Regions from separate parts of the Blautia stercoris genome, predicted to be linked through region 1. Evidence: a T-box and tRNA genes for the amino acid it is inferred to sense, from the RefSeq annotation. Region 1 holds a T-box; the other regions hold tRNA genes.

Region 1 (3,161 bases):
GAACAATTCAATTAAAACAAAGCAAAGGAATCAAAGCAGGTGTTATTTTAATGCTTGGAATCATTGCAGTATATGCGGTGGGTTCTCTGCTTTCTTCTCCAATTATCAATGCAAAGAAATATCAAAATCTTGTGACACCGGAGGAACGGGATTTTACAGAAGATATCCAGGAAATCAGTTTTAATCAGATTCCGCTTCTGGATAAAGATTCTGCAGTATTACTGGGAAATCGAAAAATGGGAAGTATGGTAGATATGGTTTCTCAGTTTGAAGTCAGTGATTTGTATTCTCAGATTAATTATCAGGGACAGCCGTATCGTGTCACACCACTGGTGTATGCAAATGCAATTAAATGGCTGACTAATCAAAAAGACGGAATTCCGGCTTATATTCGGATTGATATGGCAACACAGAATACGGAACTGGTAAAGCTGGAGGATGGAATTAAGTATTCAGAGTCAGAGCTGCTTAATCGGAATATTTACCGACATCTTCGTTTCCGCTATCCGACGTATATGTTTGACCAGTTGAGCTTTGAAATTAATGATGATGGAGTACCATATTGGATTTGTCCGGTAAAGAAATTTAATATTGGTTTATTTGGCGGACAGACTATTGGAAAAGTGGTGCTTTGTAATGCAATTACCGGTGAGACAGAAGAATATAAAATAAAAGACTGTCCGCAGTGGGTAGACCGTGCTTATCCGGCAGACTTATTGATTGACTTATATAACTATCATGGTACATTGAAGAATGGATTTTTTAATAGTGTGCTGGGGCAGAAAGGGTGTTTAAAGACAACCGATGGATATAACTATCTGGCACTTGAAGATGATGTATGGGTTTACACCGGAATTACATCAGTAAGTGGAGATCGTTCCAATGTTGGGTTTGTATTGATGAATCAGCGTACAATGGAAACCAGATATTATTCCTGTGCCGGAGCAGAGGAATATTCTGCTATGGAATCGGCAGAAGGACAGGTACAGAACTTAAAATATACCGCAGCTTTTCCATTGTTATTAAATATTTCAAACGAGCCGACTTATTTTATGGCACTCAAGGACGGAGCCGGTCTGGTGAAAAAATATGCGATGGTTAATATTCAGAAATATCAAAATGTTGCAATCGGTGATACCGTATCAGAGTGTGAGAAAGCTTATATCAAACTGCTTGCCTCTAATGGAATTACTTCAACAGATGAAAAAAGTACAGGAACAAATGAAATCAGTGGAAAAATCAAGAGAATTGGACAGGCGGTCATGGATGGAAATTCCCATTTTTATCTTGCATTGGAAGAAAACGATGAGGTTTATGATGTGCCAGTCGTGGATTATCCGGAAATTGTGACTTATGATGTGGGAGATGAGATTACTCTGGAATATAGTGAAGATTCACCGGCAAATGTAGTTCTTGGAATAAAATAAAGTGGTTTTTTGGATTCTTACTTGACAAATACAAGGGTTCTGGGTAGAATAACAATAGTTAAAGAGAGTAGAAAATACTCTGAAACATGAAAAAAACATTGAAGAGGAAGAGTACACATGGTTCTTTAATACAGAGAGCTGCCGGCAGGTGAAAGGCAGTGAGAAGAAATGTGGAACTGGCCTTGGAGTTCCTTTGCAGAACGGAAGAATTTCTTAGTAAGAAAAGGCGGGAGTTCCCGTTACAGAATCAATGAGTGCATCTGTAGATATAGAGATACAGATGAATTAGAGTGGTACCACGGAATGAATCTAAGACCCTTTCGTCTCTAAAAGTTTAGTGACAAAAGGGTCTTTTTTATTTCATGGTAAATAATGTATTCTCAGAGTCTTTTTAGAGTTAGTAAAGGACTTTGAAAGCGCATAATAACAATTAGGAGGAAACAACAATGGCAGTACCTTATAATCATAAGGCAATTGAACAGAAATGGAGAGAAAACTGGGAAGCAAAACCGGTAAACGTAGATGACGGTAAAAAACCGAAATATTATTGTCTGGATATGTTCCCATATCCGTCAGGAAATGGACTTCATGTAGGACATTGGAGAGGATATGTTATCTCTGATGTGTGGAGTCGTTATAAAATGATGCAGGGTTATTACCTGATTCATCCAATGGGCTGGGATGCATTCGGTCTTCCGGCTGAAAACTATGCAATCAAAATGGGAGTACATCCGGCAAAATCAACTGCACAGAACATTGCAAATATCAAGAGACAGATTAATGATATCGCAGCAATTTATGACTGGGATAGAGAAGTAAATACAACAGACCCGAATTTCTACAAATGGACTCAGTGGATTTTTGTAAAAATGTTTAAAGAAGGTCTTGCTTACGAAAAAGAATTCCCGATTAACTGGTGTCCGTCCTGTAAAACAGGTCTTGCAAATGAAGAAGTAGTAAACGGATGCTGTGAACGATGTGGAGCGACTGTAACAAAGAAAAATCTTCGTCAGTGGATGCTTCGTATCACAAAATATGCAGATCGTCTGTTATCCGATTTGGATAAATTAGACTGGCCGGAAAAAGTTAAGAAAATGCAGTCTGACTGGATTGGAAAATCCTATGGTGCAGAAGTTGACTTCAAGGTTGATGGAAGAGAAGATAACATTACGGTTTATACGACGAGACCGGATACCTTACATGGTGCAACCTTTATGGTATTAGCTCCGGAACATAAACTGGCTGCATCTCTTGCAACAGAAGAAACAAAAGAAGCAGTAGAAAAATATATTTATGATTCCTCTATGAAATCAAATGTTGACCGTCTGCAGGATAAAGAAAAAACAGGTGTATTTACAGGAAGTTATGCAATCAACCCATTAAATGGAAAGAAAGTTCCAATCTGGCTTTCTGATTATGTACTGGCTGATTATGGTACAGGTGCAATTATGTGTGTACCGGCTCATGATGACCGTGACTTTGAATTTGCAAAGAAATTCGATATCCCGATTATTCAGGTTATCGCAAAAGATGGAAAAGAAATTGAAAACATGACTGAGGCTTATACCGATGCAGTTGGAACAATGATTAATTCCGGTGAATGGAATGGCATGGAATCTTCTGTATTGAAAAAAGAAGCACCGGCTATGATTGAAAAAATGGGATTCGGAAGAAAAACAGTAAACTACAAACTGCGTGACTGGGTATTCTCCCGTCAGCGTTACTGGGGTGAAC
Region 2 (3,161 bases), 820 kb from region 1:
GAGGAGTATCCTGCGGAGTAGAAATAATTAAGATATCACGGATGCCGGCATTCATCAGTACGGACATCGGATAGTAAATCATCGGTTTGTCATAAATTGGCAACAGCTGTTTGGAAGTTACCATAGTTAAAGGATAGAGGCGGGTTCCGGAACCACCGGCTAAAATAATTCCCTTCATGTGAAAATCTCCTTTCTTAAAAGAGGTAGTGTAATGTTACTTTTTTGTCTCGTAGTTTCTGATAATACTATTATAAAAGATGACGTAAGGTCACCTTCAAGCGTTTTTTTAAAAAGTACATAAAAAAATTCCGGCGTCTTTTGTAATGTGAAATCCATGGGCGGTTTTTTTCTCGACAAAGCTGCGAAACTCATGGTAACGTTCCAATAACATCTGGTTTTGATTTCCATGACAGGAAAGAATGTACTCAATTAAAGGTTCGGCACGGTCAAGCTCAATCGAATCTTCATATCGGATACACTGAACGTCAGAAAAGTAAGGCTTTAAAAGTGCTTCTCCATTTTCAAGCCCGAACTGTTCATATAATTTTTCCGCAGATAAGACAATCCGGCTGTCAAATTCCTGAACAAGTTCACTGATTTCAATCATGTGGCGCTTTCCATAGGTACTGCAGAGAAAATGGCCGCCTTTTTTTAATGATCTTTGAATCTGCTTAAAAACTTTTGGTAAATCATTGCAGTAAAACAGGACATGGTTTGCGATAATTAAATCAAAGGCAGAAAGCGAAGACGGAAAAGAATGACAGTCAAAACAGGCAAAGGAAAACCGCTTATCACCGGACGGCAGGTTTCTTCTGGCATCTCGTAACATTCCGTCCGAAACATCCGATAATAAAATAGAGAGGTTCGATGGGATATGATTCAGATTTTCCGTCCATAATGCTCCATTTCCACAGCCAATTTCAAGTACCCGCTCATTGGGCTTTAAATTGCAATGTTCAAAAATCCACGGAAACCAGCCTTTTGAATTGGTAGAATATTCCTTGTGCAGACGAATTCGGCTGGAAATATTGGAAGCATTCTGATATTGAGATTTGAGACTTTTTTCCATATTTGTTAAATGAATCAGGTCAAGCATCTGGCTCCAGTCAATTTGGTGTTCCTGTTCAATCACTCGGACGGTATCTTCGATTGCACTTTCTACAAGCTGCATCTGTTCAATCTGGTCCTGGATTAATTTCTTTTGAAGATTAAGGGAGTTTAACAGAAAGAGATAATCAGAATCGTCGATGGTCATTTCACGAATATCGTCGAGGGAAAATCCAAGATATTTTAACAGTAGAATCTGCTGGAGACGGGCAAAATCAGAGTCCGTATAGAAACGTGCACCGGCTGGTGTCACATAAGAAGGTTTTAAAATGTTTTGTTTATCATAGAATCGAATCGTGCGTACAGAGACATTTGCCATGCGGGCAAACTGCCCTGAAGAATAATAACCTGGCAGTTTCATAAGAAAAGTCCTCCATAAAAAATATAAGAAATCCAAGATAATGGAACGATAATCCTGCAATTCCAAAAAATCCTAAAAAAGAATAAAAAAAGGATGCAGGAGATGGGACTTGAACCCACACGATATTGCTACCACAGGCACCTGAAGCCTGCGCGTCTGCCAATTCCGCCACTCCTGCATCTGTTATTAAGTTATGTTCTCGCGAACACAAGCAATACTATACAATAGTATGTTGAAAATGTCAATACTTTTTTGGAAAATTCCTGCAATTCATAAAAATAAATTCCTGCAATCCGTAAGTAAAAATAAAAAAGAATAAAAAAAGGATGCAGGAGATGGGACTTGAACCCACACGATATTGCTACCACAGGCACCTGAAGCCTGCGCGTCTGCCAATTCCGCCACTCCTGCATCTGTTATTAAGTTTGCGCTTTTGTAAGCACAAGGAATACTATACAATAATATGTAAAAAAAGTCAAGACTATTTTGAAAAAAATAATCGAAAAAGATAAAAAGAGATGTGGTATAATATAAAGTAATCTCAGAATATTTACGGAGCTTATCTTTGTGGCTGATTGTCTGAGGGAACAGGAAAAAGTGAGCAGAAGATAAAAAATTTTAAAACTGTAAAAAATATAGAAAAAAAGGTTGAAAAATGAAATATCTTGTGATACACTTTTTACAATTTGGGGAAAAATAGGAAACCCGTAAACTAACAGCAAGAAATAGGAAAGGGAGACAGGTGAAAAAATGAAAGCATTTTTGATACTGGAAGACGGCACCGTCTTTACCGGCACCAGCATTGGGTCGAAAAAAGAAATTATTAGTGAGATAGTCTTTAATACATCTATGACAGGTTATCTTGAAGTCCTTACGGACCCTTCTTATGCCGGACAGGCTGTCTGCATGACATATCCGTTAATTGGTAACTATGGCATCTGCCACGAAGACCAGGAGTCTTTGAGACCGTGGCCAGATGGTTACATCGTCAGAGAATTATCACGAATTCCAAGTAATTTCCGCTGTGAAGATACAGTTCAAAACTTTCTTAAGAAGTATGATATTCCGGGAATTGCCGGAATCGACACAAGAGCACTGACAAAAATCTTAAGAGAAAAAGGTACCATGAATGGTATGATTACAACGAATGAAAACTACAATCTGGATGAGATTATTCCGAAATTAAAAGAATATACAACAGGAAAAGTAGTTGAGCGGGTTACCTGCGAAGAAAAACATGTTTTAAAAGGAAATGGTCCAAAAGTTGCATTGCTTGACTTTGGTGCAAAAGAAAACATTGCAAAATCCTTAAATGAGAGAGGATGCGAAGTGACAATTTATCCTGCAGCAACACCGGCGGAAGAAATCTTAAAGAGCAATCCGGACGGAATTATGCTCTCAAACGGACCTGGAGACCCGAAAGAATGTGTTTCCATTATAAAAGAAGTAAAGAAACTTTATGATTCAGAAGTTCCGATTTTTGCAATCTGCCTTGGACATCAGTTAATGGCATTAGCAACAGGTGCAGATACCAAGAAGATGAAATACGGACACAGAGGAGGAAATCATCCGGTAAAAGATTTGGAAACCGGAAGAGTTTATATTTCTTCTCAGAACCATGGTTATATGGTAGATACAGATACCTTAGACCAAAATGTGGCAGTGCCGGCATTTGAAAATGTAAATGATAAGA
Region 3 (3,161 bases), 440 kb from region 1:
GGTAAAATTTTCATATTCCATAATGAAATTAAACACATTTCCTCCGGCTCCGCATCCAAAGCAGTAATACATCTGTTTGGATGGGCTGACCGAAAAGGAAGGGGATTTTTCATTATGAAACGGACATAATCCAAAATAGGAACTTCCTTTTCTCTGAAGTCTGACATATCCTGAGATCACATCCACAATATCATTTTTCATACGGACTTCTTCAATCACATCATCCGAATAATACATAATTAATAAACGCTCCATCCTTTGGGAATAAAAATTTCCCTGAATTTTTCCATCGAGTACTGGTCTGTCATTCCTGAAATATAATCGCAGGCTACCCGCTCCTGCACTTCTCCTTCTTTCAGAAGCTTTCGATACTCTGCCGACATTTTTTCAGGATTTCTTACATAATATTTATACAGAGTCTCCACTAACTGCTCTGCTTTCTCCTCTTCTTCTTTTGCCACAGGACTTAGATAAACCTCTTCAAACATAAACTCTCGAAGTGCTTTCATTCCTGCTTCAATTTCCGGTGACAGCAGGACCTCATCCCTGCCTTTGCTGTTTTTTACAATATCATGAATCAACGTATTGAGCCGTTCCTTTGTCGTCTCTCCAAGAAGTTCCCTCAAATACTTTGGTACTGCCTCTTCGGTGATAACTCCGGCACGCTTGGCATCATCCATATCATGATGAATATAGGAAATCTTATCACTAATCCGAACGACCTGTCCTTCTAACGTATGCGGTGTTCCGCTTGTCCTGTGATTCATCATTCCATCTCTGACTTCAAAGGTAAGATTTAATCCCTTCCCACCTCGTTCCAGACGCTCTGCAATCCGCACACTTTGTTTATAATGCGCAAATCCAAGGGGACACACCTGGTCTAAGGCTCGCTCTCCCGCATGACCAAATGGAGTATGCCCCAAATCATGTCCGAGTGCAATGGCTTCCACTAAATCTTCATTTAAACGAAGTGCTTTCGCAATGGTTCTTGCAATCTGAGATACTTCAATTGTATGTGTCAGCCGATTCCGGTAATGATCCCCTTGCGGTGCTAAAAACACCTGAGTTTTATCTTTCAGTCTGCGAAATGCTTTAGAATGAATTATCCGGTCCCTGTCACGTTGATACATGGTCCGGATATCACATTCTTCCTCATAAGTTTCCCGTCCTCTGCTTTTTGCACTTTTTGCTGCATAAGGACTTAAAATTCTTTCCTCTTCCAGTTGCGCTTCTTCTCGTATTGTCACGATCTATCACCCTCTCTGTGGAAAAAAAGTTGTCTCATATTAATTATTACAGGCAAATCTGTAAAATCCTTTTGTTTTTCGATATTTTTTTCTTAATTCTCACTTTCTTCTTTTATCGAAAAACTGTCTTCCTGATTATACGAAAAAACGGAAAAGCTTTTATCTCTAATAGCTTTTCCGTTTCTGTTATGCGGGAGATGGGACTTGAACCCACACGACCTTTCGACCACTAGATCCTTAGTCTAGCCTGTCTGCCAATTCCAGCACTCCCGCTTCTCATTTATCGCCCTTATCAAGCGACAATCAGAAGTATATCAGTAATTTCGTGTTTTGTCAACATATTTTTGAAAAAAACTTTATTTTTTTCTGATAACATCATTTATTATCGTTTTTTGCAATAAATTCACGAATCAATGTATTTTTCATAAAAAGAAAGATGCACTTTTTCTTACATCACAATATTATTTATATAAAACGAAAAGCGGAAAACCTTTATCTCTAAAAGTTTTCCGCCTCTGTTATGCGGGAGATGGGACTTGAACCCACACGACCTTTCGACCACTAGATCCTTAGTCTAGCCTGTCTGCCAATTCCAGCACTCCCGCTTCTCATTTGCCGCCCTCATCAAGCGACAAACAGAAGTATATCACCAAAGTTTTATTTCGTCAATAACTTTTTTCGATTTTTTTGAATTTTTTTCTAATTTCTGCTTCTCCAGCTTTCAGCCTTGCTTTTAACTCACAAACCGACAGGAATTCTTGTTCATTTTCCTGACTCTCTTCTTGAATTTCTTTTCTGCATTCCAGAAATCTTGCATATTCATCTAAAATTCCCTGACCATGGAACACCAGATATGCACCGGCATCACTGCCAAGTGCCATCTTTACTCCATACTGAAGTCCTTTTTTGATATTCGTTTTTTCTTTTTCATAAATTTTATGCAGAAGCTCATCCGAAAACCGCCCGCATCCAAACATATTTGGAACAACTGTAACTGTCGGTACCCAGACCAGATCGGAATCAGCCAGACTCTTTATTGTCTGCTCCTCCATATAATTTCCATGTTCCACACTGTCTGCTCCGGCTTCTATGAGTGCCTCCACTGCTTTTGTACCGTTTGTATGGCACATCACTGCAAATCCCTCTTCGTGAGCAATATGAACCATCTCTTTGACTTCCTGTGTGCTTAAGGCTTCTCCGGTAATTCCTCCATCGGTATCAAAATCCATAATTCCGGTTGTCATGATTTTAATAAAATCTCCGCCCTGTGTTTTTACTTCCTTAACCAAAGCCGTATATTCTTTTAAGGTATCAAATCCTTTTCCGACAATTTTCCCATAATGACCATTTTTATGAATCGCAAAAATCGGTGTCCGATAATCAATTCCGTATTCCGGTGCCAACTCTTTTGCTCGTCTTGAAACGCCAAGAGCGTCACCTCCGTCTCTCACAAAATGAATTCCCTGTGTTTGATAACATGCAAAATGACTGCGGATTACCGATTCATCTACTCCGTTTTTATGACGTTCCACTGCCTTTTTATAATTTTTCCCATCCATAAAAATATGGGCATGACATTCGCCAAATTCAAACGGTACTTCCAGATTTTCTTCACTCATTTTCATCATCCTCTTTTGCCCAACCGTAAGAACAGGTCACTGCACGCTCCCAGCCTTTCATCTTCTTATCCCGCTCTTCTTTTTCTAAAACCGGTTCAAAGCTTTGTTCCACTTCCCAGTTTTTAATAATCTCTTCTCTGTTTTTCCAGTATCCGACTGCAAGTCCTGCAAGATAGGCAGCTCCCATTGCAGTTGTCTCAACACAGCTTGGACGTTTTACCGGAACCTGAACGATATCTGCCTGTGTCTGCATCAAAAAATCATTGGCGCTCGCTCCACCATCTACTTTTAAAGA

The links. A T-box is a leader RNA that pairs with one kind of tRNA and senses whether it is charged. The one in region 1 lies ahead of leuS (leucine--tRNA ligase), so its partner is inferred to be a tRNA-Leu.
Region 2: it has a tRNA-Leu gene. The T-box ahead of leuS (leucine--tRNA ligase) is inferred to sense a tRNA for this amino acid. The anticodon was not compared.
Region 3: it has a tRNA-Leu gene. The T-box ahead of leuS (leucine--tRNA ligase) is inferred to sense a tRNA for this amino acid. The anticodon was not compared.

Annotation. Positions count from the first base shown of each region.
Region 1 covers NZ_BAAHYF010000001.1:363,493-366,653, reverse strand. Annotated here, with positions in the region: gene ACYQ2D_RS01860 (CvpA family protein) at 1-1,427, shown strand, start outside; T-box leader at 1,517-1,758, shown strand; gene leuS (leucine--tRNA ligase) at 1,874-3,161, shown strand, end outside.
Region 2 covers NZ_BAAHYF010000001.1:1,183,004-1,186,164, reverse strand. Annotated here, with positions in the region: gene rfbA (glucose-1-phosphate thymidylyltransferase RfbA) at 1-178, opposite strand, end outside; gene ACYQ2D_RS05715 (MerR family transcriptional regulator) at 287-1,468, opposite strand; tRNA gene ACYQ2D_RS05710 (tRNA-Leu) at 1,563-1,646, opposite strand; tRNA gene ACYQ2D_RS05705 (tRNA-Leu) at 1,796-1,879, opposite strand; gene ACYQ2D_RS05700 (carbamoyl phosphate synthase small subunit) at 2,219-3,161, shown strand, end outside.
Region 3 covers NZ_BAAHYF010000001.1:802,820-805,980, forward strand. Annotated here, with positions in the region: gene dnaG (DNA primase) at 1-237, opposite strand, end outside; gene ACYQ2D_RS03915 (deoxyguanosinetriphosphate triphosphohydrolase) at 240-1,247, opposite strand; tRNA gene ACYQ2D_RS03920 (tRNA-Leu) at 1,437-1,520, opposite strand; tRNA gene ACYQ2D_RS03925 (tRNA-Leu) at 1,769-1,852, opposite strand; gene ACYQ2D_RS03930 (amidohydrolase family protein) at 1,913-2,866, opposite strand; gene glpK (glycerol kinase GlpK) at 2,859-3,161, opposite strand, start outside.